2 regions of the Psychrobacillus sp. FSL K6-1415 genome follow, and region 1 is predicted to be linked to the other one. Evidence: a T-box and tRNA genes for the amino acid it is inferred to sense, from the RefSeq annotation. Region 1 holds a T-box; the other holds one or more tRNA genes.
What was found. A T-box is a leader RNA that pairs with one kind of tRNA and senses whether it is charged. The one in region 1 lies ahead of alaS (alanine--tRNA ligase), so its partner is inferred to be a tRNA-Ala.

Region 1 (15,240 bases):
ACCAGCTGCTTCAACTGCTTGTAGGTACTCTTCTAATCCATCCATATTTTCATTATGGGCGAATATATTAGTAGTCACATACACTTTAGCTCCGTATCGTTTTGCAAATTCTACTCCTTCCCGCATTTCATCTATTGAAAAGTTTCCCGCATTTGATCGAAGGCCAAATTCTCTTCCACCTATAAAAACGGCATCTGCTCCATAATGCACAGCAATTTTTAACTTTTCTAAACTTCCAGCAGGCGCTAATAACTCAGGTTTTTTCGTAATAACTCGTTTACCATCAATTAGCTCACTTATTTTATCTATTTTAGTATTAAGCAAATAAACCTACCCTTTCCTAACTGATTAATACCATTTAAACTTTCAGTTATATGTTATTAATTTCATAAAAAGCATACTAAATAGTGAATTCCAACAAAGTTGATTTCCGTTCCAGGCCGACGCCTTCCACACCAATTAACGCAACAAACTTTTAAAAAAAGAGTGATCTGCCGTATACATTCTTTTATTGAAACAGTAATTATGAAATTGACTCATATATTCCTTTAATACACAGTTTCCTTAAAGAAAAAGCCAGTATCTAATGGTCTTAATGCTGGTTGGATTTCTTCAATTTTGTTAAAGAGATCTTTTTTACAAGCTTTATAAGCTTCTTTCGATTCAAAATAAGCATCGATAGCTTTACGGTAGTAGCTCGTTATAGCAGTAATATAAGATGGATCTTGAAGGATTCCATCTATTTTCAAACTATCAATTTCAGCATCTAATAACTCATCAAGTTCATCTATCATACACATATCATTTGGACTAAAAATATGTGTTCCGTTACCATCTTCATAAATCGGATATTTATTGGAACGCTCTTTGTCATGTAAAAACATATTTTTATTTTTAGAACGATTCTCTACTTCCATTGCTTTGTCTTGAAACAAGAAGTAATTACCTAAAAGTGAACGCTTCGACTGAAATATACATGTCATTCCGTGGACTTGCACTTCAATTTGAACTTCAGCATTTTCTTTTATTTCCACTACTTCGTCTAGGCTAAGTTCTCTTGCTAAAACAGCTCTAGTTGAACCACGTTTCCCCCAATAATTCGCTGTGAAATAATTGGTTGCTGTTTGTTCCGTATTCCAGTGTAAGGGAATAGTTACTTCAGCTTCACGTCTAGCTATAATGACAGCTGGATCACCGAAAACAATTCCATCAACACCGATTTCTTGAAGCTTTTTCATATAAGGTGCAAGTGCTTCCATTTTATCGTTATGGAAAAGTGCATTCATCGCAATATATAACTTTTTGTTTTGTTTGGAAGTGATGTTTCTTGCTATTGTAATTTCTTCTAACGTAAATTCTCCAGGAAGTCTTAGACCAAAAAATTGTTCACCGACTAAAAAGGCATCAGCACCAGCCACGATTAAATCTTCTAAGTGACTAATACTTGTAGGCGTTACTAATAGCTCAGTTTTGTTCATATCTTTCACCTCTTAATACTTACTAACATTCCATCTCCAACTGGTAAGAATGCCGTGTCATAATCCGGATGATTCATCAACCACTCCATAAATTGATGTTGGTTTCGGACCATTGTTCTTTTTCTTCTTGGCACTTCACTCATCGGTAACTCGGACAATCCATTTAACAATAAATTATCACAATAAATAACGCCACCATCATTCAAAAATGGGGCATATTTTTCGAAGAAATTTTTGTATTGACCTTTAGCTGCATCAATAAAAATAGCATCAAATTGGAGTTCTCCAAGGTCTTTTGCTGAAATTTCTAAAGCGTCTCCAACAATTACTCGAATTCGATGTTGCAAATTCGCACGTTCTATATATGTTTTAGCAAGCTCAGCCTTTGTTTCATCCCGCTCGATGGTCACAATGGATGTTTGCCCTAGTTTAGTTGCCATGCGCATGGAAGAGTAACCAATAGCAGTTCCTAGTTCTAAAACAGACTTGGGCTTTTGTAAGGAAAGAAGTTGCAATAACGATTCCATCCCCATTAGTTGCATAATAGGTACATGATTATCTTTTGCATATTGTTCCATTTCCAAAAAAATAGCGGATCTAGGCTTAGTCAGATCCTTCAAAAAATTATCGCTTATATTCATCTAAACTAACCCCTTTAGGTCATTAAAATAGTACTCCCTATTATGTAAAAAAACAACTCTTATAATAACATAGCAGGAGAAGGAATGCGACATCACTCCCTCTCCTGCAGCCTAATTATTTTAAAAATTCGTCTATTTTTTGAAGATGTTCATCATATGTTACAGAAAAGTGATTAGTACCCTCTTTATCTGCTAAGAAATAAAAATAATCTGTATCACTTGGATCAAGTGCTGCCTCAATAGATGATTTACCTGCATTTGCAATAGGTCCAGGTGGTAACCCTGTATTTTGATACGTATTGTACGGATTATCAAACTCTAAATCTTCAAACAAAACACGATCTTTATGCGTACCTTTTGCATAAAGGACAGTTGGATCTGTTTGTAAAGGCATACCTTCTTCTATACGATTGTAAAAGACACTTGCTATGGTTGCTCGATCTGTTTGGGCTGTTGCTTCTTCCTCTAACAAAGATGCAAAAGTTAGTAACCAATGAACTGATTTCTCTTCTGCTTGCAAAAGGTCTACGTACGACGTTACAACTTTATCAGTATTAGCAAGCATTGTATCAACGATTGACTCTATAGAAGGATTTTCCTCAAAAAATGGATAGGTGGCAGGGAAAAGATATCCTTCTAATGCATAGCGCACATTTTCTCCTTTAATCTCTGCTCCTAAAACATTTGGATATTTAATCATCATTCTATCAACAAATTCCTCGCTCGTTACGAGCTTAAAGAAATCATCTGCAGAATGCTTTGTGTTTTTTTCAACTACTTGTCCAATTTGCTCGATCGTTAATCCTTCAGGAATAGTCAACGAGAAAACTGGTTCTCTGTATACTTTACCAGATTTTAAGCTTTCAATAATTTCGTCTAAAGTCATTGCCTTTGTCAAACTATACTCTCCAGCCTGAAATTGAGATTCATTGTTGAACTTTGCATAATACTTGAAGATTTTAGCGTTTTTAATAATTCCGCTTTTTTCCAACTCACTGGATATAGAATCTAATCCTGATCCAATTGGGATGTCCACAGTTATGGTCTCTTCAGAGTTAGGATCTAATGGGAGTAGAGCTGATTCTACATAGTTATAGACAATTAAACCACCTATTCCCCCAACGACAATTATAAGAAAAGTAATAATTAAAACAATTTTTCTAACAAGTTTCACTTCTTTTTTCTTATTTTTCATTTTATTAAACATAATATCTTTTTTTGTTTCATTTCCCACGGGTTCTCCCCCTTATCTCCATCTCATTATACAAGAAAACATATAAAAGAACAAAAGCCCAAGTACTCTCTAAACAGAAACCAATTTCTATTGTTTTCGATGAGTCTTGGACAGACTTTTTGCGATATTATTACCGATGATGCTGATTACTCTCCTGCAATTCTTAGAAACAGGAAAGTACGCTTTTGGATAACTAATACTTTTCTATCGGTAAGTCGCTTCTTTGGTCATCAATATACCTTGATAATTGGAACTATGTAAAAAAGAACTAAGCAAAGAAAAAGGTGAATGAGGCTTCCCTCATCCACCTTGAATAGATAATCTTATTCTTCGTCTTCGTCTTCTTGCTCATCTAAAAATGTACTTAACATTTCTTCGATCATATCCCATTCAGCATCAGATTCAACAGGAAGTAATTCTCCGTCTTCTCCATCTTCATTAGGAGTGAAAGATGATGCATGAATTTCGATTTCTTCATTTTCATCTTCTTCTGCTCCTATTGGATAATAAAGTACATAGGATTTTCCATATTCGTCTGATTCAAATGTGAATAGCACGTTACAAAGTTGTTCATTTCCATTCTCATCTACAATTGTAATATTTTCTTGACCGTGGTCCATTTGCAGTCACCTCATCTATTTTTTCTATCAAGATAGCCTTGTAAAATCATTACAGCAGCCATCTTGTCGATCACTAACTTACGTTTCTTACGACTTACATCAGCATCTATTAACATACGTTCTGCAGCCATCGTTGTCAATCGTTCATCCCATAATGTGACTGGGAAATGATATTTCTCGGTTAATAGCTTAGCATATTGTTCAGAAGCTTCAGCACGTGGACCAATAGAATTATTCATGTTTTTCGGAAATCCAACAACAAACTCTGTTACATTATGCTCTTTCACGAGTTCATCAATTCGTTCTAGACCAAACTCAAAACTTTCTTCATGTATCTTTATTGTTTCAATACCTTGAGCAGTCCAACCTAGTGCATCACTAATTGCCACTCCAACGGTACGAGAACCAACATCTAAACCCATAATTCGCATCGTTAAGCCTCATTATTTTTTTTAATATAAAACTTCACTAGTTCTTCTAATATTTCATCTCGTTCAAGCTTTCGAATCATATTTCGTGCATCTTGATGGCGAGGAATATAAGCTGGATCACCTGACAATAGATAGCCTACAATTTGATTGATAGAATTATACCCTTTTTCTTCTAGTGCAGAGTGAACTTGGATCATAACATGTTTTACTTCTTGTTCCATCGATTCTTCAGGGAAATTAAATTTCATCGTTTTATCAAAAGAGCTCATGATCAGCACCTCGCTTTCCATTTTTAATGAATAAACTAATGTATCTATTGTATTAGTATACCCTATTTTGGAAATAATTTAAACAGATTTAATATATTCCAACACAGAACTTAATGCATTTTCTAGTTTACTTGCATCTTTAGCACCAGCCATGGCAAAGTCCGGTCGTCCTCCACCTTTACCTCCGCATTGCTCTGCTACTAGTTTGACGATATTTCCAGCATGATAGTTCCCACCAACTATATCCTTTGTTACTCCTGCAGAAATCATTACTTTATCCCCATCAACTGCACCTAAAACAATGACTGCTTTTTCAAGCTTTTGTTTTAAATCGTCCATCATTTGACGTAATTGGTTATTATCTTTTGCATCTACTTTTACAGATAACACAGTTACATCATTTACTTTTTGTGCTGATGATAGGACAGAAGAAGCTTGGCTATTTGCTATTTTTGCAGAAAGTGACTCATTGTCTTTTAGTACATTTTTTAGCTCTTGTAATGTTTGCGAGACCTTATTCACTAAATCTTTTGGCTGTGCCTTCAATAAGTTTGCTGCTTCGCTTAATATATGTTCTTCTTCTTTGACTATTTCATAAGCGCCTTTACCAGTTACAGCTTCAATACGTCTAGTACCTGCCCCGATTCCACTTTCTGAAAGGATTTTAAAGAATCCAATTTCTGAAGTGTTCTGAACGTGAATACCGCCGCATAGCTCTAATGAGAAATCTCCCATTTTTACTACCCTTACAATATCACCATATTTTTCGCCGAATAATGCCATTGCTCCCATTTGTTTTGCTTCGTCAATATTATGAAAACCAGTAACTACCGGGATATTATCCCACACTTTTTCATTAACTATACGCTCTATTTGTTCAAGTTCTTCTGTTGTAACTTGTCCAAAATGAGAAAAGTCAAAACGTAAACGATCAGGACCAACATAAGAACCAGCTTGGTTTACATGTGTCCCTAATACATCTTTCAAGGCTTGATGCAAAATATGTGTAGCTGAGTGATTTTTAATCGTATGTCCGCGAAGTGAATTGTCAACAGTTGCCTCTACTTCAGCATCTGTAATAATCTCACCTGACTCAATAACTACTGTGTGCAGATTTTGTCCATTTGGAGCTTTTTGGACATCTTTTACATATCCTTTAAATGTATCATTTTCAATTACACCATGATCGGCAATTTGCCCACCACTTTCAGCGTAGAAAGGTGTTTTAGTTAATACTACTTTCACTTCCTCTCCTTCATGAGCTGATTTAACTAATACTTGATCACGAACTATTGACGTAACTTGAGTAGATATACTCATCGTGTCATATCCGATAAATTCACTTTCATCATGTAGATTTCCAAATACTTCGGATTGCACCTGCATAGAATCTATATTTTGTCTTGCGGCACGAGCGCGCGAACGTTGTGCTTCCATTTCCGACTTAAAGCCATCATGGTCAACAGTCATGTTTGCTTCTTCTGCATATTCTTCCGTTAATTCAATTGGGAAACCATACGTATCATATAGTGTGAATGTTGTAGTTCCGGGGATGTAAGATTCACCTTTAGCTTGTTGTTCTTCAATAACCTTTTCTAATATAGCTAAACCATCATGTAATGTTTCATGGAATCGTTCTTCTTCAGTTTTAATAACACGCATGATGAAATCCTGTTTTTCTGTTACTTCTGGATAGAAGTCTTGCATAATTTTCCCTACAACTGGAACAAGTTCATGTAAAAATGGCTTTTCAATTCCTAATTGTTTTGCAAAACGAACTGCTCTACGAAGTAATCTTCTAAGGACATATCCTCTTCCTTCGTTTGACGGTAATGCACCATCTCCAATTGCAAATGCAACTGTACGAACGTGGTCAGCAATTACTTTAAATGCAGTATCATCGACTTCATTTGCACGATACGACTTTCCAGAAATCTGTTCTGTTTGGCGAATAATTGGTATGAATAAATCAGTATCAAAATTTGTTGGAACATCTTGTACCACACTAGCCATACGCTCCAGACCCATGCCAGTATCAATATTTTGTTTTGGTAACGGTGTGTACGTATTATCTGGATTATGATTAAATTCTGAGAACACTAAATTCCAAATTTCTAAATATCGTTCATTCTCTCCACCTGGATATAATTCAGGGTCGTTCATATCATTTCCGTAGCTTTCTCCACGATCATAAAAAATCTCCGAGTTCGGACCACTTGGACCTTCTCCAATATCCCAGAAATTACCTTCTAAACGAATAAGTCTCTCTTCTGGAATTCCGATTTCATCTTTCCAAATATTATATGCTTCTTCGTCCTCTGGATGAATTGTAATAGATAATTTTTCTGGTTCAAAAGCAATCCATTTAGAATCTGTTAAAAACTCCCAAGCATAATGGATCGCTTCTTTTTTAAAGTAGTCGCCAATAGAAAAGTTCCCTAGCATTTCAAAGAAAGTATGATGTCTAGCTGTTTTTCCAACATTTTCAATATCGTTTGTGCGAATAGATTTTTGTGCATTCGTAATACGAGGATTTTCAGGAACAACACGCCCGTCAAAATATTTTTTTAATGTTGCTACACCACTGTTGATCCAAAGTAATGTTGGGTCGTTGATTGGTACAAGTGGAGCTGAAGGTTCCTGTGAATGTCCTTTTTCCATAAAAAAGTCTAAATACATTTGTCTAATTTGAGCACCTGTTAATTGTTTCATGTTTAGTTCCTCCTAATGATTTGTATTTGTGATTGGTAGACGTTGATAATTTTAATATTCAGACCGGCTTTCGGTAATAAAGATTTTGTTCCGTTAAAGGGAGCCTAGATAGAAATTTCTATACGAATATGAGCAGCCGCACGCTACGCTAGCTTCTAAACATGGAAGTGCGTTGTAACGGAAATCAAAAGTATTACTTTACTTCACTAAAGCCAAAACAAATAAAAAAAGCCCTCTTCCCTAAAAAAGGGACGAAAGCTGTTGTTTTCGCGGTACCACCCTAGTTACACAGTAGAATTCTACTATGTCTCTCAAGAAGCCTTAACGCGGCCAGACGACAGGTTTTAACTGCATTCAAGAGTAGCTTTCCTATATGTTAGATCAGTGAATTCTTTCAGCCAAGGAATCCATCTCTATTCAGCTAACAATTAGTACTTTCTCCGTCAACATTTTACTATATGCAATTGATTATAAAAAACAAATTGCTTTGTGTCAATTGTCTGTATCCATAAATTGATACGGATTGACACCATTCATACCTACTAGAGGATCTATCATATGATAATTTTCAGCAGTTAGATAGGTGACGTCCTTTTGAGTCACTTCCGATTCTTTAACTATTTCTTTTCCCTCTTGTTGCCCTGATTCTTCTACATTGGATAAACGTTCTTTTAAAGTAGTCAATCTTTGAAGATCATCAGTTCTTTCTACTCCAAACTTAAATACTTCTGGATCCCCACATAATATAAGAAAGTTTTTAGCTCGTGTTATTCCTGTATAAAGTAAATTTCTTCTTAACATCTTCATATAACTTCTTGTTATAGGCATAATAACCGTTTGAAATTCACTACCTTGTGATTTATGAACTGAACAGCAATAAGCTAAAGTAAGCTGATTCAAATCATTTTTTTCGTATGTTACTTCATTTCCATCAAAAGAAACTACTAACATTTCTTTTTTCTCGACTGTTTCAGCAGCTCTGAAAATACTAATGACTTCCCCCATATCTCCATTAAACACGTGGCTCTCTGGTTGATTGACTAGTTGAAGAACTTTATCCCCAATACGATAAATAGTTTCACCAAATACCATTTCTTTTCGCTTTCCATCTGTATTCGGATTAACCATTTCTTGAATCATTTTGTTAAGCGCATCAATACCGGCCGGGCCTCTATACATAGGTGCTAAAACTTGCATATCACGAATGGATAGTCCTTTGGATAAAGCACTTTTTAATACTTGTTCTACTACTTTCGGAATTTGTTCGGTAGAAGCCTTAATGAATGAACGATCCTTTGTCTTGTCTAATAGAGATGCCGGAACCATCCCTTGCTTCATCTCATGGGCAAGTTCAATAATCGAGGATCCCTCTGCTTGGCGATAAATATCCTTTAGTTCAACAGTTGGAATTCGTTTAGAGGCGAGTAAGTCCTTTAATACTTGCCCTGGTCCTACTGGCGGAAGTTGATCTTGATCTCCAACAAAGATCACTTGCGCATCTTTCGGAATAGCTTTTAATAGTTGGTGTCCTAACCATGTATCTAACATAGATGTTTCATCAATTATAATTAGTTTGCCTTCGATTTCTTTACCTTCGACGTCTGCATCTTCTTGACCAGTAAATCCTAACAATCTATGAATAGTCATAGCAGGTAATTCTGTCGATTCACTTAGGCGTTTAGCAGCTCTACCAGTAGGTGCGGCTAATACTACAGGGAATGGTTTCTTGTCCTTTATCCATTCCTTCGGATCTAACGAAAGTCCATGTAGTTCTGCATATAGTTCGACAATCCCTCGTACTACGGTTGTTTTACCCGTACCAGGACCGCCAGTAAGTAATGTAACGCTTGCATTTAACGCTGTCTCAATTGCATTAATTTGTGTCGGGGCATATTGCACTCCTAAGCGTTCTTCAATACTTCCAAGATGCTTTTTCATCTCAGCTAATGGAAATTGATGATGTGTATCATTTTCAGCTAGGAGAGTTTCTATTTTAGAGCCAATTCCAACTTCGGAATAATATAGAGAAGGAATATAAAAACGATTCACTTCCCCGACTATCCGACTTTCTTCTGCAAGTTCAATGCAGCATTTACTAATTGCCTCATACGGAATTTCCTCACGCTGAGCAGTTTCTAATAGCTTTTTAACTGATTCTAATAATTGCTCTGCATATAAAAATACATGACCTTCTCCTAACGAAGCAGTTTGAAGGAGGTGATATATCGCTGCCTTGATACGATCGGGGTGGTTTCCTTGAATACCTAATTTATAGCCAAGCTCATCAGCTCGAACAAAACCTACCCCCTCTACTTCTTCAATAAGACGGAATGGGTTTTTAGTAAGTACGTTGAGTGTTTCTTCTCTATAAGCTTGATAGATTTTCATAGCGATTTGAGGTCCAAATCCCCACTCATTAAGTTGAATCATCACTTTTTCTAAGCCTAAATTTTGTTCTAAAACCGCTCGTAATGTTTGTTTTTTTTCTTCAGCAAGACGTGGAACTACATCTAACGCTTCGGGATCATCCAAAATTTTGTTAATAGCATTTGGTCCAAGTTTTTTTACAATTTGTTCTGCAGTTTTGCGACCAATACCTGTGAACATATCGCTCGAAAGATAATGAATAATTCCTTGCTCCGTCGCTGGCACTTCTTTTTGGAACGTTTCCACTTGAAATTGAACACCATATTTCGGATGGTTTTTAATATACCCAATAAATTTATACGCCTCTTCTAGTACTAAAGGAGGGAAGTAACCAGATACAATTATTTCTTTGTCTATGTATGTAGTGTTTGTGGATTTGATTTTTAATTTTATGATAGAAAATAAGTTTTGAGGATTATGAAAAATGGAAACGATAGGACGACCTGTAATAAATTGTTTTTCATTATTTATATCGTTGGTCATACTACCGCCTCCAAAGTTTCATTAATTGCGTAGAGAAATCATGTCGTACACATAGCGTGCCTGATCATAATTAGGTTGAAGCGTAAAGGCTTCTTTTAAATGAGATAATGCAGCCTCTGTATTAGATGTAGAAACAGCATATAAAACACCTAGATTGTAGTGTGCATCTGCATTTTCTGCATCTGCATCTACTATTTCTTTGAATACTGGTTCTGCTTGTTCGAACATTTCTAAGCTTGCGAGGGCAATTCCATAGGACAATTTTACCTGGTTATCCTCAGGAGCCAGTTCATAAGCTCTTTGAAAATATGGAAGTGAAAGCTTTGTTAAATTTTCTTTTTCAAGACTCTTCCCAAGCATATAAAATGCGTCTGGACCTTCAATACCACTAGCGATTGCTTTTTCATATAACTTTGCAGCTTCCTCAAATCTCTCAGCATTATAGTATAAATTTGCAAGACTATAATAAGCTGTTGCTGCACCCTCGTCTAATGTAATTGCTTTTTGGAAAAACTTCTCTGCCCGCTCATCTTCATTCATTGACGACAAAAGATTTCCAAAATTAATATAACCGATTGCCTCATCCGGATTTTCTTCAATTGCTTTCGTAAAAAGCTCTACTGCTTTTTCGTAATCTTCTTCTTGTATAGCTTGAATTCCTAATTCATTGTAGTTCATGTTATTACCTCCAGTTATCCAACATAATCCAGTTTAAGCCCATCTTTGAAAACTTCATCAATTGTAGCTCCACCTAAACATTCATCACCTTGGTAGAATACAACTGCTTGTCCTGGTGTAATAGCACGCACTGGCTCGTCAAATATTACTCTAACTCGATTTGTATCTATTAACTCCACAAGTACACCAACGTCCTCTTGGCGATAACGAAACTTTGCTGTTGCTTGGAAAGTTTGTGGTTTTTCTATTGTTGTTGTAAAAGATAAATCGGTTGCAGTTAGGCTAGTCGAAAACAATGCATCATTGTTTATATTTTGCCCAACTAGAAGTACATTTCTGTCCAAGTCCTTCCCGATAACGAACCAAGGATCACCTGAACCTCCAATTCCAAGACCATGTCGTTGACCAATTGTATAGTACATCAGTCCATCATGCTGTCCCATAACTATTCCATCCATTGTTTCCATAGCACCTTGTTGCGCAGGAAGGTACTGACTCAAAAATTCTTTAAAGTTTCTTTCACCAATGAAACAAATACCGGTAGAATCTTTTTTCGTCGCAGTAGCAAGTCCTTGCTCTAATGCAATTTCACGAACTTTTTTCTTTTCTAAATGCCCAATTGGAAACATTACTTTTTCTAATTGTTCTTGATTTAATTGATTCAAGAAATAAGTTTGATCTTTATTATTGTCTCTTCCACGCAGCATACGAGTTTGTCCATCACGAACTTCTACCTGTGCATAGTGACCAGTTGCCAAGTAATCTGCTCCTAATGCTAAAGCATGCTCTAAAAATGCTTTAAATTTAATTTCCTTATTACACATAACATCTGGATTAGGAGTTCGTCCAGCTTTATACTCATCTAAAAAATATGTGAAAACCTTATCCCAATATTGTTTTTCGAAGTTTACAGCGTAATATGGAATTCCTATTTGATTGCAAACTTTTATAACGTCCTCATAATCTTCTGTGGCAGTACACAAACCAAATTCGTCAGTGTCATCCCAGTTTTTCATGAAAATGCCTATCACATCATAACCTTGTTCTTTTAGTAAATAAGCTGCAACAGAGGAGTCTACCCCTCCGGACATGCCAACAACTACTCTTGTATCTTCTATTTTTTTCATCCTTATCACTCTTTTCACTTAGATCTTTAACTTCACCGTAATGATTTCAAACTCTGGCCAATGAAGTTAAACCTTTAGCGAGTTTGAACTATAATACTATTTTGCTTATTTTATAAGCCGCTTCAATCACTTGCTCTTTTGTATTGTTTAATCCAAAGCTAAATCGAACCGAATTTCGTAACTCTGGTGTGTTTTCTCCATACATTGCTACGAGTACATGAGACGGATCAATTGAACCAGCAGTGCACGCAGATCCACTAGATGCATCAATTCCTGCTAAATCTAATTGCACTAAAAAAGTTTCCACATCTGTATTAGGGATACTTATATTTATAACATGTGGAAGAACAGATTCATGCGAACCATTAACTTTAAAAGGAACACGAAGTCTCTCTAATTCGGTTAAGAAAACTTGCTTTAACTGATTATAAGTTAGAATGCCCTCAGTAATAACTGTTTGTTTCAATTGAACCGCCTTTGCAAAAGCAACAATAGCAGGCACGTTTTCAGTACCTGCACGTTTTTTTCGCTCCTGCTGTCCTCCGTAAAAAATCGGCTTAAGGTTAACACCTTTACGTTGATATAAAAAACCAATCCCTTTAGGGCCGTTTATCTTATGGCTTGAAACACTTAGTAAATCGATATAAGCTGTTGTGACGTCTATTGATAAGCTACCAAATGCTTGAACAGCATCCGTGTGGAAATAGGCTGGGTGATCTTTCAAAAATTCTCCAATTTCAACGATGGGTTGAATAACCCCAACCTCATTGTTAGCATACATAATAGAAACTAAAATAGTATCTTCTCTTAGTGAATTTTTCAAGTCATTGATACTGATCAATCCATTTTTATCTACCGAAAGATAAGTTACTTCAAAACCATCTTTTTCAAGTTGCTCACAAGCATGTAGTACAGCATGATGTTCAATCTGAGTTGTAATTACATGCTTACCTTCATTCTTCCTAGCATAAGCAGTTCCAAAAATAGCATAATTATCTGCTTCCGTACCTCCGCTAGTAATAGTAATTTCCGTTTCATGTGCCCCAATACTTTTAGCTAAAATTGTTCTTGCATCATCCACTTTCTTTCTTGCTTTTCTTCCTGTCTGATGGATGCTAGATGGGTTTCCGAACTCTTCTTTCATTTCAGCTGTATAGACTTGGATTACTTCTTCGGACATAGGTGTTGTGGCTGCATGATCCAAATATATTCTAGTCATTTTAAACTCCTTATATATAAAACATATACCCAGTGTTCTCTGGATCTTCTTCTGTATATTTTGCAAGGTCTTCTATCGTAGTGGTGTCTAATACATTTTTGACAGCATCTCTAATACGCATCCAAAGTTCACGCTGCGACGGTGCTTCGTCTTCAATCCCTTCAACGATTTGAATAGGACCCTCTAAAACTCGAATAACATCACCTGCAGTAATTTCGTCTGGTGTTTTTGATAGCATATAACCACCGTAAGCACCTCTTACACTCTTTACAAGCCCTGCATTTCTTAGAGGAGAAACAATCTGCTCTAGATAAGCTTCAGACAAATTATATTCCGCAGCAATTTGACGGAGGGCAATCGGTCCTTCCCCATATTGCTTCCCTAAAGCCACTATTATCGTTAAACCGTATCTTCCTTTTGTTGAAAATTTCAAAATAATTCACCTCATAAGATTAAAAAAATTCTTTCCCTAGTATAGCATAATTACATACTATATCGACTTCAAAATGACTTTTCAGGCAATCTTCTATATAATAAAAGAACAGATGTACGAAATAAGGAGTGATCATTTTGCAAAATGAACCTTTAGCATATCGGATGAGACCTCAAACTATAGATGAACTAGCTGGACAACAGCATGTTATCGGAGAAAACACCGCATTGTATAAAATGATAAAAAACGGACATGTACCATCAATGCTATTATATGGCGATCCAGGAGTTGGCAAAACCTCTCTTGCATTTGCCATAGCGGGTACCACAAAGCTACCCTTTGTTGCATTGAATGCCACTAAAGCTGGGAAGAAAGATGTGGAAGATGTAGTAGCCGATGCACGTATCAGCGGGAAAGTCATTCTATTTCTAGATGAGATTCATCGTTTCAACAAGTTACAGCAAGATACATTGCTACCTCATGTAGAAAATGGATCGATTATATTAATCGGAGCAACAACTGAAAATCCCTATCATGATGTAAACCCAGCAATAAGATCACGTTGCGGTGAAATCAAACAACTTAAAAGACTAACGACTGATGACATAGATTTACTTTTAATAAGAGCGTTAGAAGATGAAATAAAAGGTCTTGGTCAGATGAAAATTCAAATTAGCGAGGATCAAAGAAAATTAATAGCAGATGCAGCTAATGGTGATGCACGAAAAGCTCTAACCCTATTAGAGTCTACTATTTTTGCAAGTTTTGAAGAAAATGGGATCACTATTGTAGAGGATTCAATCTTAAAAAGTCTCGTTGATAGGGTCGGGGTTTTTGGGGATAAAAAAGGATCTCACTTTTACAACTTACTTTCAGCATTACAGAAATCAGTCCGTGGCAGTGATACAGATGCGGCACTATATTATTTGGCGCACCTTTTGGAAAACGGCGACTTGGTAGCTGTTTCTAGAAGGTTACTGGTAATGAGTTATGAGGATATAGGGCTAGCTAACCCATCTGTTGGTCCACAAGTACTAGCAGCTATTCAATCCGCAGAACGATTAGGATTACCGGAAGCACGAATACCTTTAGCCAACGCTGTAGTCCTTATGTGTTTATCGGAGAAGTCCAATTCTGCATACTCCGCTTTAGATGCTGCAATTGCAAGTATACACCAGGGGAAAACTGGTGATATTCCAAGTCATTTAAAGGACACGCATTATGCAGGAGCAGCTGATTTAGGTCATGGTGGTTATATATATCCACATGACTATAAAATCGGCACATTTGGTGGCTGGGTCAATCAAACCTACTTGCCAGATAATCTTGTGGGTTCTATTTTCTATAAACCGATTGAAGCTGGCGAAGAAAAAAGATTGGCAGCTATCTACACGCGATTAGAGAATTTTAAAAAAGAAAAGTAATAAGAAAAACCAGGTAAAAAAAGCCCGGTCCTCTAAAAAAATTGTAGATATGCCGTTGATTTCC
Region 2 (15,240 bases), 310 kb from region 1:
TTTTATTTCTATACGATGTATATTAATACTTGTCCTTCGGAACGAGATACAAACAACTTGAAAAACTTCAAAAAAATGTTTGACATCAAATCTGAAAAAAGTTATACTAATAAAGTCGCCAAAACGACTTGAACAATATGAACATTGAAAACTGAACATGCAAAACGTTAAGACATACAGCTTATCAACTAACTTAGTTAGTATGATAGCAAAACAATTTTGACATCATTTAATGATGATGCCAGCAAAACAAAATGAGCTTTTAAACTAGTTCTATTTGTTGGGTTTCGAGATGCAAGTAGTTCAAGGAAACAAGTGAGTGAAAGAGGGAGCGTACTAACGTACGTGACCGACTGAACGAACGAAGTTGACGAAGAAATGCGCCGCATATCGAAAGCCAACTATTATGGAGAGTTTGATCCTGGCTCAGGACGAACGCTGGCGGCATGCCTAATACATGCAAGTCGAGCGAATGACGAAGAAGCTTGCTTCTTCTGATTTAGCGGCGGACGGGTGAGTAACACGTGGGCAACCTGCCCTGTAGATTGGGATAACTCCGGGAAACCGGGGCTAATACCGAATAATCCATTTCCTCACATGGGGAGATGTTAAAAGACGGCATCTCGCTGTCACTACAGGATGGGCCCGCGGCGCATTAGCTAGTTGGTGAGGTAACGGCTCACCAAGGCGACGATGCGTAGCCGACCTGAGAGGGTGATCGGCCACACTGGGACTGAGACACGGCCCAGACTCCTACGGGAGGCAGCAGTAGGGAATCTTCCACAATGGACGAAAGTCTGATGGAGCAATGCCGCGTGAGTGAAGAAGGTTTTCGGATCGTAAAACTCTGTTGTGAGGGAAGAACAAGTACGAGAGTAACTGCTCGTACCTTGACGGTACCTCATTAGAAAGCCACGGCTAACTACGTGCCAGCAGCCGCGGTAATACGTAGGTGGCAAGCGTTGTCCGGAATTATTGGGCGTAAAGCGCGCGCAGGCGGTCCTTTAAGTCTGATGTGAAATCCCACGGCTCAACCGTGGAAGGTCATTGGAAACTGGGGGACTTGAGTACAGAAGAGGAAAGCGGAATTCCAAGTGTAGCGGTGAAATGCGTAGAGATTTGGAGGAACACCAGTGGCGAAGGCGGCTTTCTGGTCTGTAACTGACGCTGAGGCGCGAAAGCGTGGGGAGCAAACAGGATTAGATACCCTGGTAGTCCACGCCGTAAACGATGAGTGCTAAGTGTTAGGGGGTTTCCGCCCCTTAGTGCTGCAGCTAACGCATTAAGCACTCCGCCTGGGGAGTACGGTCGCAAGACTGAAACTCAAAGGAATTGACGGGGGCCCGCACAAGCGGTGGAGCATGTGGTTTAATTCGAAGCAACGCGAAGAACCTTACCAGGTCTTGACATCCCGCTGACCGGCCTAGAGATAGGCTTTTCCCTTCGGGGACAGCGGTGACAGGTGGTGCATGGTTGTCGTCAGCTCGTGTCGTGAGATGTTGGGTTAAGTCCCGCAACGAGCGCAACCCTTGATCTTAGTTGCCAGCATTCAGTTGGGCACTCTAAGGTGACTGCCGGTGATAAACCGGAGGAAGGTGGGGATGACGTCAAATCATCATGCCCCTTATGACCTGGGCTACACACGTGCTACAATGGACGGTACAGAGGGTCGCAACCCCGCGAGGGTGAGCAAATCCCATAAAACCGTTCTCAGTTCGGATTGTAGGCTGCAACTCGCCTACATGAAGCCGGAATCGCTAGTAATCGTGGATCAGCATGCCACGGTGAATACGTTCCCGGGCCTTGTACACACCGCCCGTCACACCACGAGAGTTTGTAACACCCGAAGTCGGTGGGGTAACCCTTACGGGAGCCAGCCGCCGAAGGTGGGACAGATGATTGGGGTGAAGTCGTAACAAGGTAGCCGTATCGGAAGGTGCGGCTGGATCACCTCCTTTCTAAGGATAATATCGGAATACGAATCTTTATTCGTATCTTAACGTTTTGCAGTTCAGTTTTGAATGTTCATTTTTATATGAAGATTCAACTCTTGCTCCTGCGATTACTCGTCGCAAAGTGAGCAAACCTTTGTTCTTTGAAAACTGGATAAAACGACATTGAAACAATAAACAACAAGAAATTCTGTTGTGATTATTTACGTAATCACAACGTGTAAGACTTTTTAACTTTTAGGTTAAGTTAATAAGGGCGCACGGTGAATGCCTTGGCACTAGGAGTCGACGAAGGACGGCACTAACACCGATATGCTTCGGGGAGCTGTAAGTGAGCTTTGATCCGGAGATTTCCGAATGGGGAAACCCACTGTTCGTAATGGAGCAGTACATTTGCGTGAATACATAGCGCATCTGAGACACACCCAGGGAACTGAAACATCTAAGTACCTGGAGGAAGAGAAAGAAAAATCGATTCCCTGAGTAGCGGCGAGCGAAACGGGAATAGCCCAAACCAAGAGGCTTGCCTCTTGGGGTTGTAGGACACTCTACATAGAGTTACAAAGGAATGAGTTAGACGAAGCGATCTGGAAAGGTCCGCAGGATAGGGTAAAAGCCCCGTAGTCCAAAATTCATTCTCTCTTGAGTGTATCCTGAGTACGGCGGAACACGTGAAATTCCGTCGGAATCCGGGAGGACCATCTCCCAAGGCTAAATACTACCTAGTGACCGATAGTGAACCAGTACCGTGAGGGAAAGGTGAAAAGCACCCCGGAAGGGGAGTGAAATAGATCCTGAAACCGTGTGCCTACAAGTAGTTAGAGCCCGTTAATGGGTGATAGCGTGCCTTTTGTAGAATGAACCGGCGAGTTACGATTACATGCAAGGTTAAGTTGAGAAGACGGAGCCGCAGCGAAAGCGAGTCTGAATAGGGCGAATGAGTATGTGGTCGTAGACCCGAAACCAGGTGATCTACCCATGTCCAGGATGAAGGTAAGGTAACACTTACTGGAGGTCCGAACCCACGCACGTTGAAAAGTGCGGGGATGAGGTGTGGGTAGCGGAGAAATTCCAATCGAACCTGGAGATAGCTGGTTCTCTCCGAAATAGCTTTAGGGCTAGCCTCAAACGTTAGAATCTTGGAGGTAGAGCACTGTTTGGACTAGGGGCCCATCCCGGGTTACCGAATTCAGACAAACTCCGAATGCCAATGATTTATGTTTGGGAGTCAGACTGCGAGTGATAAGATCCGTAGTCAAGAGGGAAACAGCCCAGACCACCAGCTAAGGTCCCAAAGTATTTGTTAAGTGGAAAAGGATGTGGCGTTGCTTAGACAACCAGGATGTTGGCTTAGAAGCAGCCATCATTTAAAGAGTGCGTAATAGCTCACTGGTCGAGTGACGCTGCGCCGAAAATGTATCGGGGCTAAACAAATCACCGAAGCTGTGGATTGATACCTTTGGTATCAGTGGTAGGAGAGCGTTCTAAGGGCGTTGAAGTCAGACCGGAAGGACTGGTGGAGCGCTTAGAAGTGAGAATGCCGGTATGAGTAGCGAAAGACGGGTGAGAATCCCGTCCACCGTATGACTAAGGTTTCCTGAGGAAGGCTCGTCCGCTCAGGGTTAGTCGGGACCTAAGCCGAGGCCGATAGGCGTAGGCGATGGATAACAGGTTGATATTCCTGTACCACCAAACCACCGTTTGAGTAATGGGGGGACGCAGAAGGATAGGGTAAGCATGCTGTTGGTTATGCATGTCCAAGCAGTAAGGTGTGAATGTAGGCAAATCCGCATTCTATAACATTGAGCTGTGATGGCGAGGACGTATGTCCGGAGTTCCTGATTTCACACTGCCAAGAAAAGCCTCTAGCGAGGTGATAGGTGCCCGTACCGCAAACCGACACAGGTAGTCGAGGAGAGAATCCTAAGGTGAGCGAGAGAACTCTCGTTAAGGAACTCGGCAAAATGACCCCGTAACTTCGGGAGAAGGGGTGCTCTTTTGGGTGCATAGCCTAGAAGAGCCGCAGTGAATAGGCCCAGGCGACTGTTTAGCAAAAACACAGGTCTCTGCAAAACCGTAAGGTGAAGTATAGGGGCTGACGCCTGCCCGGTGCTGGAAGGTTAAGAGGAGTGCTTAGCGCAAGCGAAGGTGCGAATTGAAGCCCCAGTAAACGGCGGCCGTAACTATAACGGTCCTAAGGTAGCGAAATTCCTTGTCGGGTAAGTTCCGACCCGCACGAAAGGCGTAACGATCTGGGCACTGTCTCAACGAGAGACTCGGTGAAATTATAGTACCTGTGAAGATGCAGGTTACCCGCGACAGGACGGAAAGACCCCGTGGAGCTTTACTATAGCTTGATATTGAATTTTGGTGCAACTTGTACAGGATAGGCAGGAGCCTTAGAGCCCGGAGCGCCAGCTTCGGAGGAGGCGTCGGTGGGATACTGCCCTGGTTGTATTGAAATTCTAACCCATACCCGTAACCCGGGTAGGAGACAGTGTCAGGCGGGTAGTTTGACTGGGGCGGTCGCCTCCTAAAGTGTAACGGAGGCGCCCAAAGGTTCCCTCAGAATGGTTGGAAATCATTCGAAGAGTGTAAAGGCAGAAGGGAGCTTGACTGCGAGACCTACAAGTCGAGCAGGGTCGAAAGACGGGCTTAGTGATCCGGTGGTTCCGCATGGAAGGGCCATCGCTCAACGGATAAAAGCTACCCCGGGGATAACAGGCTTATCTCCCCCAAGAGTCCACATCGACGGGGAGGTTTGGCACCTCGATGTCGGCTCATCGCATCCTGGGGCTGTAGTCGGTCCCAAGGGTTGGGCTGTTCGCCCATTAAAGCGGTACGCGAGCTGGGTTCAGAACGTCGTGAGACAGTTCGGTCCCTATCCGTCGTGGGCGTAGGAAATTTGAGAGGAGCTGTCCTTAGTACGAGAGGACCGGGATGGACACACCGCTGGTGTACCAGTTGTTCTGCCAAGAGCATCGCTGGGTAGCTATGTGTGGACGGGATAAGTGCTGAAAGCATCTAAGCACGAAGCCCCCCTCAAGATGAGATTTCCCATTACGCAAGTAAGTAAGATCCCTCAAAGACGATGAGGTAGATAGGTTCGGGGTGGAAGCGTGGCGACACGTGCAGCTGACGAATACTAATCGATCGAGGACTTAACCAAATTTTGTTTAATGTAACAATGTCGTTTATCCAGTTTTGAAAGAATAAATTTTTTATTAAATAACCCTTGAAAAATTCTGCAGAGTTGTTATAATAAAGCATGTCTTTCAAAAGTATTCAAGTCTAGTGATGATGGCGAAGAGGTCACACCCGTTCCCATACCGAACACGGAAGTTAAGCTCTTCAGCGCCGATGGTAGTTGGGGGTCTCCCCCTGTGAGAGTAGGACGTCGCTGGGCTTGCAATAAATACATAATTTACCCAGGAGGATTAGCTCAGCTGGGAGAGCATCTGCCTTACAAGCAGAGGGTCGGCGGTTCGAGCCCGTCATCCTCCACCATATATTTACTCCTGCCGGAGTAGCTCAACTGGTAGAGCAACTGACTTGTAATCAGTAGGTTGAGGGTTCAAGTCCTTTCTCCGGCACCATTTTTAGAGCCATTAGCTCAGTTGGTAGAGCATCTGACTTTTAATCAGAGGGTCGTAGGTTCGAATCCTACATGGCTCATCACTTTATAGTGAATAATGTATGCGGGTGTGGCGGAACTGGCAGACGCACTAGACTTAGGATCTAGCGCCGCAAGGCGTGGGGGTTCGACTCCCTTCACCCGCACCATTTAATTTAATAACCGAGCGGAAGTAGTTCAGTGGTAGAACACCACCTTGCCAAGGTGGGGGTCGCGAGTTCGAACCTCGTCTTCCGCTCCAAAGATTCACTAAAGTGCCGGGGTGGCGGAACTGGCAGACGCACAGGACTTAAAATCCTGCGGTAGGTGACTACCGTACCGGTTCGATTCCGGTCCTCGGCACCACTTTTATGAAAAACATATGCGCTCGTAGCTCAATTGGATAGAGCACTTGACTACGAATCAAGAGGTTGCAGGTTCGAGTCCTGCCGAGCGCACCATATTTGACGGGAAGTAGCTCAGCTTGGTAGAGCACTTGGTTTGGGACCAAGGGGTCGCAGGTTCGAATCCTGTCTTCCCGACCAGTTATTATTTTCGGGGCCTTAGCTCAGCTGGGAGAGCGCCTGCCTTGCACGCAGGAGGTCAGCGGTTCGATCCCGCTAGGCTCCACCATTTAAAAAAAGTTTGAAATCTTGGCGGTGTAGCTCAGTTGGCTAGAGCACTCGGTTCATACCCGAAAGGTCGTGGGTTCGACTCCCTCTGCCGCCATCTTAAGGACCTTTAGCTCAGTTGGTTAGAGCAGACGGCTCATAACCGTCCGGTCGCAGGTTCGAGTCCTGCAAGGTCCACCATCAATATCTTGGAGGAATACCCAAGTCTGGCTGAAGGGATCGGTCTTGAAAACCGACAGGCGGGTCATACCGCGCGGGGGTTCGAATCCCTCTTCCTCCTCCATTTTAATCTAATTGATGCAGGTGTAAGCCGAAGAATGTGTCTCACTATTTTTAAGCAATGTACCATCGATTTTGTAAATATATTAACGTCGCGGGGTGGAGCAGTGGTAGCTCGTCGGGCTCATAACCCGAAGGTCGCAGGTTCAAATCCTGTCCCCGCAACCAAATGGTCCCGTGGTGTAGCGGTTAACATGCCTGCCTGTCACGCAGGAGATCGCCGGTTCGATCCCGGTCGGGACCGCCATTTATATATGAATGTTAATACATATCAATTGGAAATTTGGCTTGAATAATTAGCTTAATTTAAAATTGAAGAGGCTCAGTAGCTCAGTCGGTAGAGCAAAGGACTGAAAATCCTTGTGTCGGCGGTTCGATTCCGTCCTGAGCCACCATTTAATGCGGGTGTAGTTTAGTGGTAAAACCTCAGCCTTCCAAGCTGATGATGAGAGTTCGATTCTCTTCACCCGCTCCAAAATAATGGGCCTATAGCTCAGCTGGTTAGAGCGCACGCCTGATAAGCGTGAGGTCGATGGTTCGAGTCCATTTAGGCCCACCATTATTCCGAAGTAGCTCAGTGGTAGAGCAATCGACTGTTAATCGATCGGTCGTAGGTTCGAGTCCTACCTTCGGAGCCATATATGGGGAAGTACTCAAGTGGCTGAAGAGGCGCCCCTGCTAAGGGTGTAGGTCGGGCAACCGGCGCGAGGGTTCAAATCCCTCCTTCTCCGCCATATATTGGCCCCTTGGTCAAGCGGTTAAGACACCGCCCTTTCACGGCGGTAACACGGGTTCGAATCCCGTAGGGGTCATACTCAAAAAAAGGTAACCAATCATTGGTTACCTTTTTTTATTTTATTCCTTTCTCTTTTTCTATGTCGATGTATGGAACGGTCAGTCAATAGAATGCATACAACATAATGACCAGTGATAACGCATAAATAATGAACCCTAGGTTATATATAGAGTGAATTTAAAATATGATATCATTGCTATTGAAGGGAGAGGTTATAGTTGTTTCAAAAATTTAGTAAAGTTATGCTCATACTTGTACTAGCGTTAGGCTTCACAAGCTTAGGTCACATGCAAGCAGACGCAGCTACAAACAAAGTTATGTGGGGAAAAACAGAGTTAAAACAAGGGCAAATAGGTAAAGTAACAATTCTTGCAGACACGAATTTAGTTAAAGTTGGCTCCAATGGATCACTTAATAAAGTACGCACACTAAAAAAAGGTGATGAATATAGAGTCTATACGTATAAGGGAACAAATGGTGGCTTATATGGAGTAGGGGCAAGTAGTTTCATACAAAAAGGTTCTAAAGTGAAATATGAAACTCCATCTAAAAGTAAGCTAGCTTTGCTTAATAAAGAAGTAATAGGTGGGCTAACACCAAAAGCAGGGATGAAGCTTGTTTATTCTCCTAGCTTTACTGAAAATACACAAAATGAATTTACTGTTAGTGATTCCTATAATTCTGAATACGATATGACGGAAGCTTTTTTAAAGAAGAAAGGTGATATCCTAAATAATTTTACTTATATTGAACGTAAAGATCGTTTAATATTTGGGGTAAGTCATACAGATTGGGCCATACTTGATCTCGCTTTTCCATTGATTGAAGGAAAAACAACGAGAGAATATTATCTAACAGAGGACAACAATCAAGCTTTTTATAATGTATTTGTGGAAAGTACTACTAGTACGGTTAAAGTAAAAGCCGGAACATTCCAAAACGTGGTAGTTGTTCGTACAAACTATGGCTACACGTTCTATATCGCACCCGGAATCGGAATTATCAAGCTTGTCGATAAAAAAGGTGTACTTAAAGCAGAGTTATTATCATATAAATAAGAAAAAAACCAGAGTGCTAGCTTTTTAATAGCATTCTGGTTTTTTAAAATATTATACATAATAGCCAATCAATAGACCTAAGCCTAAAAGGAATACAAAAATCGTATTCGTAAGTGCGGTGTCTTTCATAGCAGGCGCAACCTGAACTGGATTTTCTGTTTGTTTAAATAGTTTTATCGCATGTATAGGTTTTTTCATACTTAACAAAACCAATAAACTCCATGGAGTGATTATTTGCAAAACAACTAAAGCAATAATCCAAAGATAAGACAAAATAAAATAAGAAGCTAAAATAGTAATGGCGTTCTTCCTACCAACTAATATAGCCATCGTTTTTCGTCCACCTATGGTGTCTTCGACTAAATCGCGAATATTATTAGAAAGCATTATTGCAGCAACTAACAGGGCACTTGGTACAGATAACCAAACAGCAAATAGTGGTACTGAACCAACTTGAATATATACTGCAATTAAAACAATGAGCATTCCCATGAACAATCCACTGAATAACTCTCCAAATGGAGTACTAGAAATAGGGTAAGGTCCACCAGTATAGAAGTATCCAACGGCCATAGAAATTGCACCAACTACTAATAATAGCCAAGAGCTTTCATAACAAATATAAATTCCTAAAATAGCTGCTATTAAATATAGTAATAGAGCTAGTTGCATAACGGTTTTGGGTTTTACACCATTACGTACTATTGCTCCTCCTATACCTACCGATTCCTCACTATCAAGTCCTCGTACAAAATCATAATACTCGTTAAACATATTTGTAGCAGCTTGTATAAGAAGGCAAGCTAATAACATAGCAATAAATAATAGCCAGTCAATATTTGCCTCGTATAGGGCAATCATTGTACCTAAAAAAACAGGTGCAAATGAAGCAGTAAGGGTATGTGGCCTTGTTAATTTCCACCAAACGCGCCAACCTTTGTCTGCTTGAAATTCATGTGACATAATTTTTCTCTCCTTTAAAAGAATCCAATCTCAATTTTAGCATAAATTTATGGCTAAATGTGTGCTGAAATGTGTAGAAAGATGTATGATTAAGGGTAGAGTAATTTAATTAACCTAGATAAAAGAGTAGTTATTAAACGGAGGTCATATTTATGCCGAAAACCACCGGTACCATTGATACAAAATACCGTTTTTATACGGAAACAATAGAAGTCTCAAGATTGTCTGCCCAGGCATTCTTTGAAGCAGGGGATGAATTATATAGAGGGAAACGTTATTTTTGGCAAAACAAAGAGAAGACGTTAACTTTAGTAGGATTGGGACATGCTCATATTATTGCAAATAATTTAGAAGATAATAGATACAAGGATATTGATACGAAGTGGAAGGAACTATGCCAGTCTTCATTAAAGGAAAAGGCAGATGTATCTCCAATTCTATTTGGTGGATTTTCATTTGATCCTAAAAACAAGGTTTCATCGGAATGGGATACGTTCCCTTCTGCCTTCTTTGTCGTATCTAAATTTCAATTAGTTATTCAGCATGACCAAGCATTCGTTAATATTCATTATATAACGGATGAAGTGAAAAGCATGGAACCTTTTGAACAACTACGTATAGAAAGAGATGCGTTAATACACACTGCTCAGGTAAAAGAGTTAAAGGTACATGCTAAACCAACACTAATCAAACGAGAAGATCGCTTGAAAGATGAATATTTGCACGCTGTAGAGGATGTAACGAAGAGAATCCGAGAAGATGAGATACAAAAAGTAGTAATTGCCCGATCTCTAAAACTAACATTTAATGATACTTTTTCTCCTGCAACTGCAATATATAATGCATCGATGGAGCAACCAGAAAGTTATTTATTTGGTCTAGAGAATGATGAAAAAATCTTCTTTGGCGCAACTCCTGAGCGACTTGTAAAAGTGGAGAATAATAAAGCTCAATCTGCAGGGCTTGCGGGTTCCATTAGAAGAGGGAAGAATTCTCTCGAGGACAAAGAGTTAGGAGATTCATTATTAACAGATTCCAAAAACTTAGGTGAGCATAAATATGTTGTAGAAATGATTAAGAAGGTATTTATGCAATATTGTGAGGATATTAAAGTACCAACTAGACCAAAGCTTATGAAGATTAGAGATATCCAACATCTATATTCTCCAATTGAAGGAGACCTTAAAAAGGAGTCTTCATTATTTGAATTAGTACAAGCTTTACACCCAACACCTGCATTAGGAGGAGAGCCTCGTCAGGATGCGATTAAAATTATTCGTGAATCCGAACAGATGAATCGTGGATATTATGCTGCTCCAATCGGTTGGATAAATGCTGAAGGAGACGGGGAGTTCGCAGTTGGGATACGTTCTGCTTTAGTGGAAAATGAACATGCCTACTTATATGCAGGTGGCGGAATTGTTGCTGAATCATCCTCTTTAGAAGAATTTGAAGAAACACGAGTGAAGTTCCGTCCGATGCTTCGAACTCTTGGAGGAAACATGAATGACTAACATCGAGTATTTAACTTCTTATGTAAATCACTTAGTAGAAACGATTAAACAGGCAGGAGTTCAGGATATAGTAATGTGTCCTGGCTCAAGGTCTACTCCACTTGCGTATGCATTTGCTAAACATGAAGGATTTCAATTTTATCGACAAATAGATGAGCGCTCGGCTGGTTACTTTGCGCTTGGTATTGCGAAAGCTAAAAAAAATCCTGTTGTTCTTTTATGTACTTCAGGAACAGCAGCAGCAAATTTTTTCCCAGCGATAGTGGAAGCATATTACGCACGTGTACCTTTGTTGGTCATTACAGCTGATCGGCCTCATGAACTCAGAGAGGTAGGAGCTCCACAAGCAATCGATCAACTTCATTTGTACGGAAAGCATGTGAAGTGGAGTGTAGATTTCCCACTACCCGAACAAAATGAAGAGAGTCTTGCTTTTGTAGAGCGTCATATTCAGCGCGCAGTGTCTACATCTAGAGTTTTTCCGATGGGACCAGTCCATATAAATGTACCATTCCGTGAACCGTTATTACTTGATATGGAACAAACAACATCAAATGTGAACATGCAAGTTTCGGAAATAGGAAAGTTAGTGCCAAGTGCAGAGTTTCTAGAATGGTATAAAGATATACTACAAAATGAGGAGAGAGGATTATTTATAGTAGGAGATTCACTTCAAACTACTGATGGTTTTTGGGAATTTGCAAAACAAGTACGGTGGCCAGTTCTAGTGGACCCTTTATCTAATTTACGGGCATCCATACCTGACGAATGTATGGATTTATGTATAGATCAATATGATGCAATTCTAAAAAATGATGCTTTTAAAAAAGTGGCTGTTCCTAATGTAGTCGTTCGTTTTGGGGCACAGCCTGTTTCCAAGCCATTAATGCTGTTTTTAAAGTCTTGTAAGCCTTCAGTATTTATCGTTGTAGATGAAAGTCCTATTTTTCGTGATTCACTTCATATCGCTACACATCATGTTCAGGTTGAGGCAGGGGCATTATGGATAAAAACACTTGAAAAAGCTTCCTCTAAATATGCCGATTCCTGGTCTCAAGCAAATGAAATTGCTACTAATCATGTGAACAGCTATATTCAAAATGAAACAGATGAAGGTGCATTGGCAGGCATGTTGTTTGAAACACTACAAGATAATTCCTATTTATTTGCTAGTAGCAGTATGCCAATACGAGACCTTGATACTTTTTTCAATAAAACGTCCAAAGATATTCAGCTCTATGCAAACAGAGGAACTAATGGAATCGACGGAGTAGTTTCTACAGCAATCGGAGCTCAAGCAGCTTTAAATCGTCCAGGGTATTTGCTAATAGGGGACTTAGCGTTCTTACATGATTTGAATGGTTTGATTGTGACTCGATTCCACCGTACCGATATGACAATTATCGTTATGAATAATGATGGCGGTGGTATTTTCTCTTATTTACCTCAGTCTACAGAAACCAATTATTTTGAGCATTTATTTGGTACTCCGACAGGATTAGAGTTTTCGCATATAGCAGGTATGTATAATGCACAATACTCTGCCGTTCATTCGAAGGAAGATTTTAAAGCAGCCCTTACTGGGGAGAAGTTAAAGGATATTCGTATTATCGAGGTATTTACGAATAGACAAGTTAATACAGAAACACATCGCAAATTATGGGATGAAATTTCGAAGGAGCTGGACTCGGTTTGGAAAGTACAACTGTAAATGTCCGAGGGATTGATATCCATTTCAACAGATATAATAATGGGGCTAAGGAAAGAATAGTGTTATTGCATGGTTTTACAGGTTCTACAAATACATGGAATGAAGTAATTTCTTTTCTACCCAATACATTTGATATTTTAACCATTGATCTTATCGGTCACGGAGTAACTTCGAAGCCTATGGATTCAACCCGTTACGCTGTAGAGGAGCAGATAGCAGACTTACATGCATTGTTTCATCAGCTTAAGTGGAGTAACTTTACGCTAGTTGGTTATTCAATGGGTGGTCGATTAGCTCTATCCTATGCAAGCCGATATCCTGTTGATAGGTTAATCCTTGAAAGTAGTTCCCCTGGTATTACTGAGATAGAACAACGTTTAAATAGAAAACAATCAGATGAGCTCCTTGCTGATCGAATATTGAATAAAGGGCTCACATCCTTTGTGCATTTTTGGGAAGGGATTCCTTTATTTCATACTCAACGCCAATTGTCTTTGGAGACACAGCAGCAGATACGAGAGGAACGACTTGCGGGGTCTGAAATTGGCCTAGCTAATAGCTTACGTGGATTTGGTACAGGGGTGCAACCTTCCTATTGGCACAAGCTCGAAGAAATTAACACACCGACATTTTTGTTAACAGGAGAGCTAGATGAAAAATTTAGCAAGCTTGCGAAAAAGATGAAAAAATACCTTCCAGATGTTGCACATATAGAAATAAGAGATGTAGGACATGCAATTCATGTGGAAAATCCTGAATTGTTTGCTACAATAGTAAAGGATATTATTTTAAAGGAGGATGTAAAATGACTCGCGAATGGACAACATTACATACATATGAAGACATTAAGTATGAGTTCTACAACGGGATTGCTAAGGTAACAATTAACCGTCCGGAGGTGCGTAACGCATTTCGCCCTAAAACAGTAATGGAAATGATAGATGCATTTTCTCGTGCTCGTGACGATCAAAATGTAGGTGTCATTATTTTAACTGGTGAAGGTGAGCATGCATTCTGTTCAGGTGGAGACCAAAAAGTACGTGGCCATGGTGGATATGTAGGAGAAGACGAAATTCCACGTTTAAACGTACTAGATTTACAACGTCTTATACGTGTAATCCCTAAACCAGTAGTAGCAATGGTAGCTGGTTATGCAATTGGAGGCGGACATGTTTTACATGTAGTATGTGATTTAACAATTGCTGCTGATAATGCGAGATTTGGACAAACTGGACCTAAGGTTGGATCGTTTGATGCCGGCTACGGTTCTGGTTATTTAGCACGTATTATCGGACATAAAAAAGCGCGTGAAATTTGGTACTTATGCCGTCAATATGATGCACAGCAAGCACTTGATATGGGATTAGTCAATACGGTAGTTCCATACGCGCAATTAGAGGATGAAACTGTTCAATGGTGTGAGGAAATGCTAGAAATGAGTCCAACAGCACTACGTTTCTTAAAAGCTGCGATGAATGCAGATACGGATGGTTTAGCAGGTCTTCAACAATTAGCAGGTGACGCAACTCTGCTTTACTATACAACGGATGAGGCAAAAGAAGGCCGCGATTCTTTTAAAGAAAAACGCAAACCAGATTTTGGTCAATTCCCACGTTTTCCGTGATGCATAGCATCCTGCAAGTAAAAAGCTGTCCTTTATAGGATGGCTTTTTTACATAGGATGTAAATTATAATAAAAGGAGTAAAAAATGTTTCCTAATTTACTATTAAAACGTGCCCACTTAACACCAGATCGCATTGCGTTACGCTTTATGGGAGAGGTGTGGACATTCGGGCAACTTTATAACGAAGCAAATGAATTTGCAGAGAGACTTCATGCTAAAGGAATTCAACCTGGCATGAGAATAGCTATTTTATCAAGCTCTAATGCAGAACTAGTAATTGCCATACATGGTTGCCTTCAACTTAGCTGTGAATTAGTTATGCTAAATGAACGTTTAAGTGAAGTAGAATTAAATTATCAGCTCCATGATAGTAAACCAGATATTTTACTTTTAGATAATCATGAAAGAATAATTAGCTATAGTCAAAGGTTTTCATTTAATGATATTTATAGTCATGAAAGAAAAGCTTATCCTATAGACAGGGATTGGCCTAAAGAACGAACTATTTCCATTATGTATACATCAGGTACTACAGGAAGACCAAAAGGAGTACGCCAATCGCTAGAAAATCATGTGATGAATGCAACTGGTTCAGCACTCCATTTAGGTATTCATCCAGACGATTGCTGGCTATGTATAGTACCATTGTTTCATATAAGTGGATTTTCTATTCTTATGCGATCTGTGTTATATGGAATGAAGGTAAGTCTACATACTAAATTTGATCCAGAAAAAGTAGTAGATGAAATATTAGATGGAGCAGCTACTAGAATGTCTTTAGTTTCGGTTATGCTTCAACGCATTGTATCCGTTCTAGAAAATAGAAATCAGCATTTTCCTGATTCATTTCAATCGATGTTAGTTGGTGGGGGTCCCGTTCCTTTATCTTATTTAGAACGAGCGATTGAACGAAATATTCCAGTACTGCAAACGTATGGAATGACCGAAACCTCCTCACAAACGACGACCTTATCGAGTGAGGATGCTATTCGTAAACTAGGATCAGCCGGAAAGCCACTTTTCTTTGCAGATGTTCGCATAGATGGGGAAGAAAAAATGGGAGAAATTTGTATTAAGGGACCCCATGTGACAACAGG

Region 2: it has a tRNA-Ala gene. The T-box ahead of alaS (alanine--tRNA ligase) is inferred to sense a tRNA for this amino acid. The anticodon was not compared.

What each region holds. Positions count from the first base shown of each region.
Region 1 covers NZ_JBBOOQ010000001.1:2,577,356-2,592,595, forward strand. Annotated here, with positions in the region: gene MKY60_RS12205 (peptidase U32 family protein) at 1-324, opposite strand, end outside; gene MKY60_RS12210 (peptidase U32 family protein) at 549-1,478, opposite strand; gene MKY60_RS12215 (O-methyltransferase) at 1,484-2,119, opposite strand; gene mltG (endolytic transglycosylase MltG) at 2,235-3,353, opposite strand; gene MKY60_RS12225 (DUF1292 domain-containing protein) at 3,677-3,973, opposite strand; gene ruvX (Holliday junction resolvase RuvX) at 3,985-4,404, opposite strand; gene MKY60_RS12235 (IreB family regulatory phosphoprotein) at 4,407-4,673, opposite strand; gene alaS (alanine--tRNA ligase) at 4,752-7,385, opposite strand; T-box leader at 7,630-7,841, opposite strand; gene recD2 (SF1B family DNA helicase RecD2) at 7,878-10,295, opposite strand; gene MKY60_RS12250 (tetratricopeptide repeat protein) at 10,317-10,973, opposite strand; gene mnmA (tRNA 2-thiouridine(34) synthase MnmA) at 10,988-12,100, opposite strand; gene MKY60_RS12260 (cysteine desulfurase family protein) at 12,189-13,319, opposite strand; gene cymR (cysteine metabolism transcriptional regulator CymR) at 13,330-13,752, opposite strand; gene MKY60_RS12270 (replication-associated recombination protein A) at 13,890-15,176, shown strand.
Region 2 covers NZ_JBBOOQ010000001.1:2,883,289-2,898,528, reverse strand. Annotated here, with positions in the region: rRNA gene MKY60_RS13815 (16S ribosomal RNA) at 404-1,958, shown strand; rRNA gene MKY60_RS13810 (23S ribosomal RNA) at 2,193-5,121, shown strand; rRNA gene rrf (5S ribosomal RNA) at 5,243-5,358, shown strand; tRNA gene MKY60_RS13800 (tRNA-Val) at 5,384-5,459, shown strand; tRNA gene MKY60_RS13795 (tRNA-Thr) at 5,473-5,548, shown strand; tRNA gene MKY60_RS13790 (tRNA-Lys) at 5,555-5,627, shown strand; tRNA gene MKY60_RS13785 (tRNA-Leu) at 5,651-5,735, shown strand; tRNA gene MKY60_RS13780 (tRNA-Gly) at 5,753-5,827, shown strand; tRNA gene MKY60_RS13775 (tRNA-Leu) at 5,843-5,931, shown strand; tRNA gene MKY60_RS13770 (tRNA-Arg) at 5,950-6,026, shown strand; tRNA gene MKY60_RS13765 (tRNA-Pro) at 6,034-6,110, shown strand; tRNA gene MKY60_RS13760 (tRNA-Ala) at 6,123-6,198, shown strand; tRNA gene MKY60_RS13755 (tRNA-Met) at 6,221-6,294, shown strand; tRNA gene MKY60_RS13750 (tRNA-Ile) at 6,301-6,377, shown strand; tRNA gene MKY60_RS13745 (tRNA-Ser) at 6,388-6,480, shown strand; tRNA gene MKY60_RS13740 (tRNA-Met) at 6,570-6,644, shown strand; tRNA gene MKY60_RS13735 (tRNA-Asp) at 6,648-6,723, shown strand; tRNA gene MKY60_RS13730 (tRNA-Phe) at 6,796-6,871, shown strand; tRNA gene MKY60_RS13725 (tRNA-Gly) at 6,878-6,951, shown strand; tRNA gene MKY60_RS13720 (tRNA-Ile) at 6,959-7,035, shown strand; tRNA gene MKY60_RS13715 (tRNA-Asn) at 7,040-7,114, shown strand; tRNA gene MKY60_RS13710 (tRNA-Ser) at 7,120-7,210, shown strand; tRNA gene MKY60_RS13705 (tRNA-Glu) at 7,217-7,288, shown strand; gene MKY60_RS13700 (hypothetical protein) at 7,491-8,330, shown strand; gene MKY60_RS13695 (1,4-dihydroxy-2-naphthoate polyprenyltransferase) at 8,382-9,293, opposite strand; gene MKY60_RS13690 (isochorismate synthase) at 9,446-10,807, shown strand; gene menD (2-succinyl-5-enolpyruvyl-6-hydroxy-3-cyclohexene-1-carboxylic-acid synthase) at 10,800-12,518, shown strand; gene menH (2-succinyl-6-hydroxy-2,4-cyclohexadiene-1-carboxylate synthase) at 12,500-13,327, shown strand; gene menB (1,4-dihydroxy-2-naphthoyl-CoA synthase) at 13,324-14,142, shown strand; gene MKY60_RS13670 (o-succinylbenzoate--CoA ligase) at 14,228-15,240, shown strand, end outside.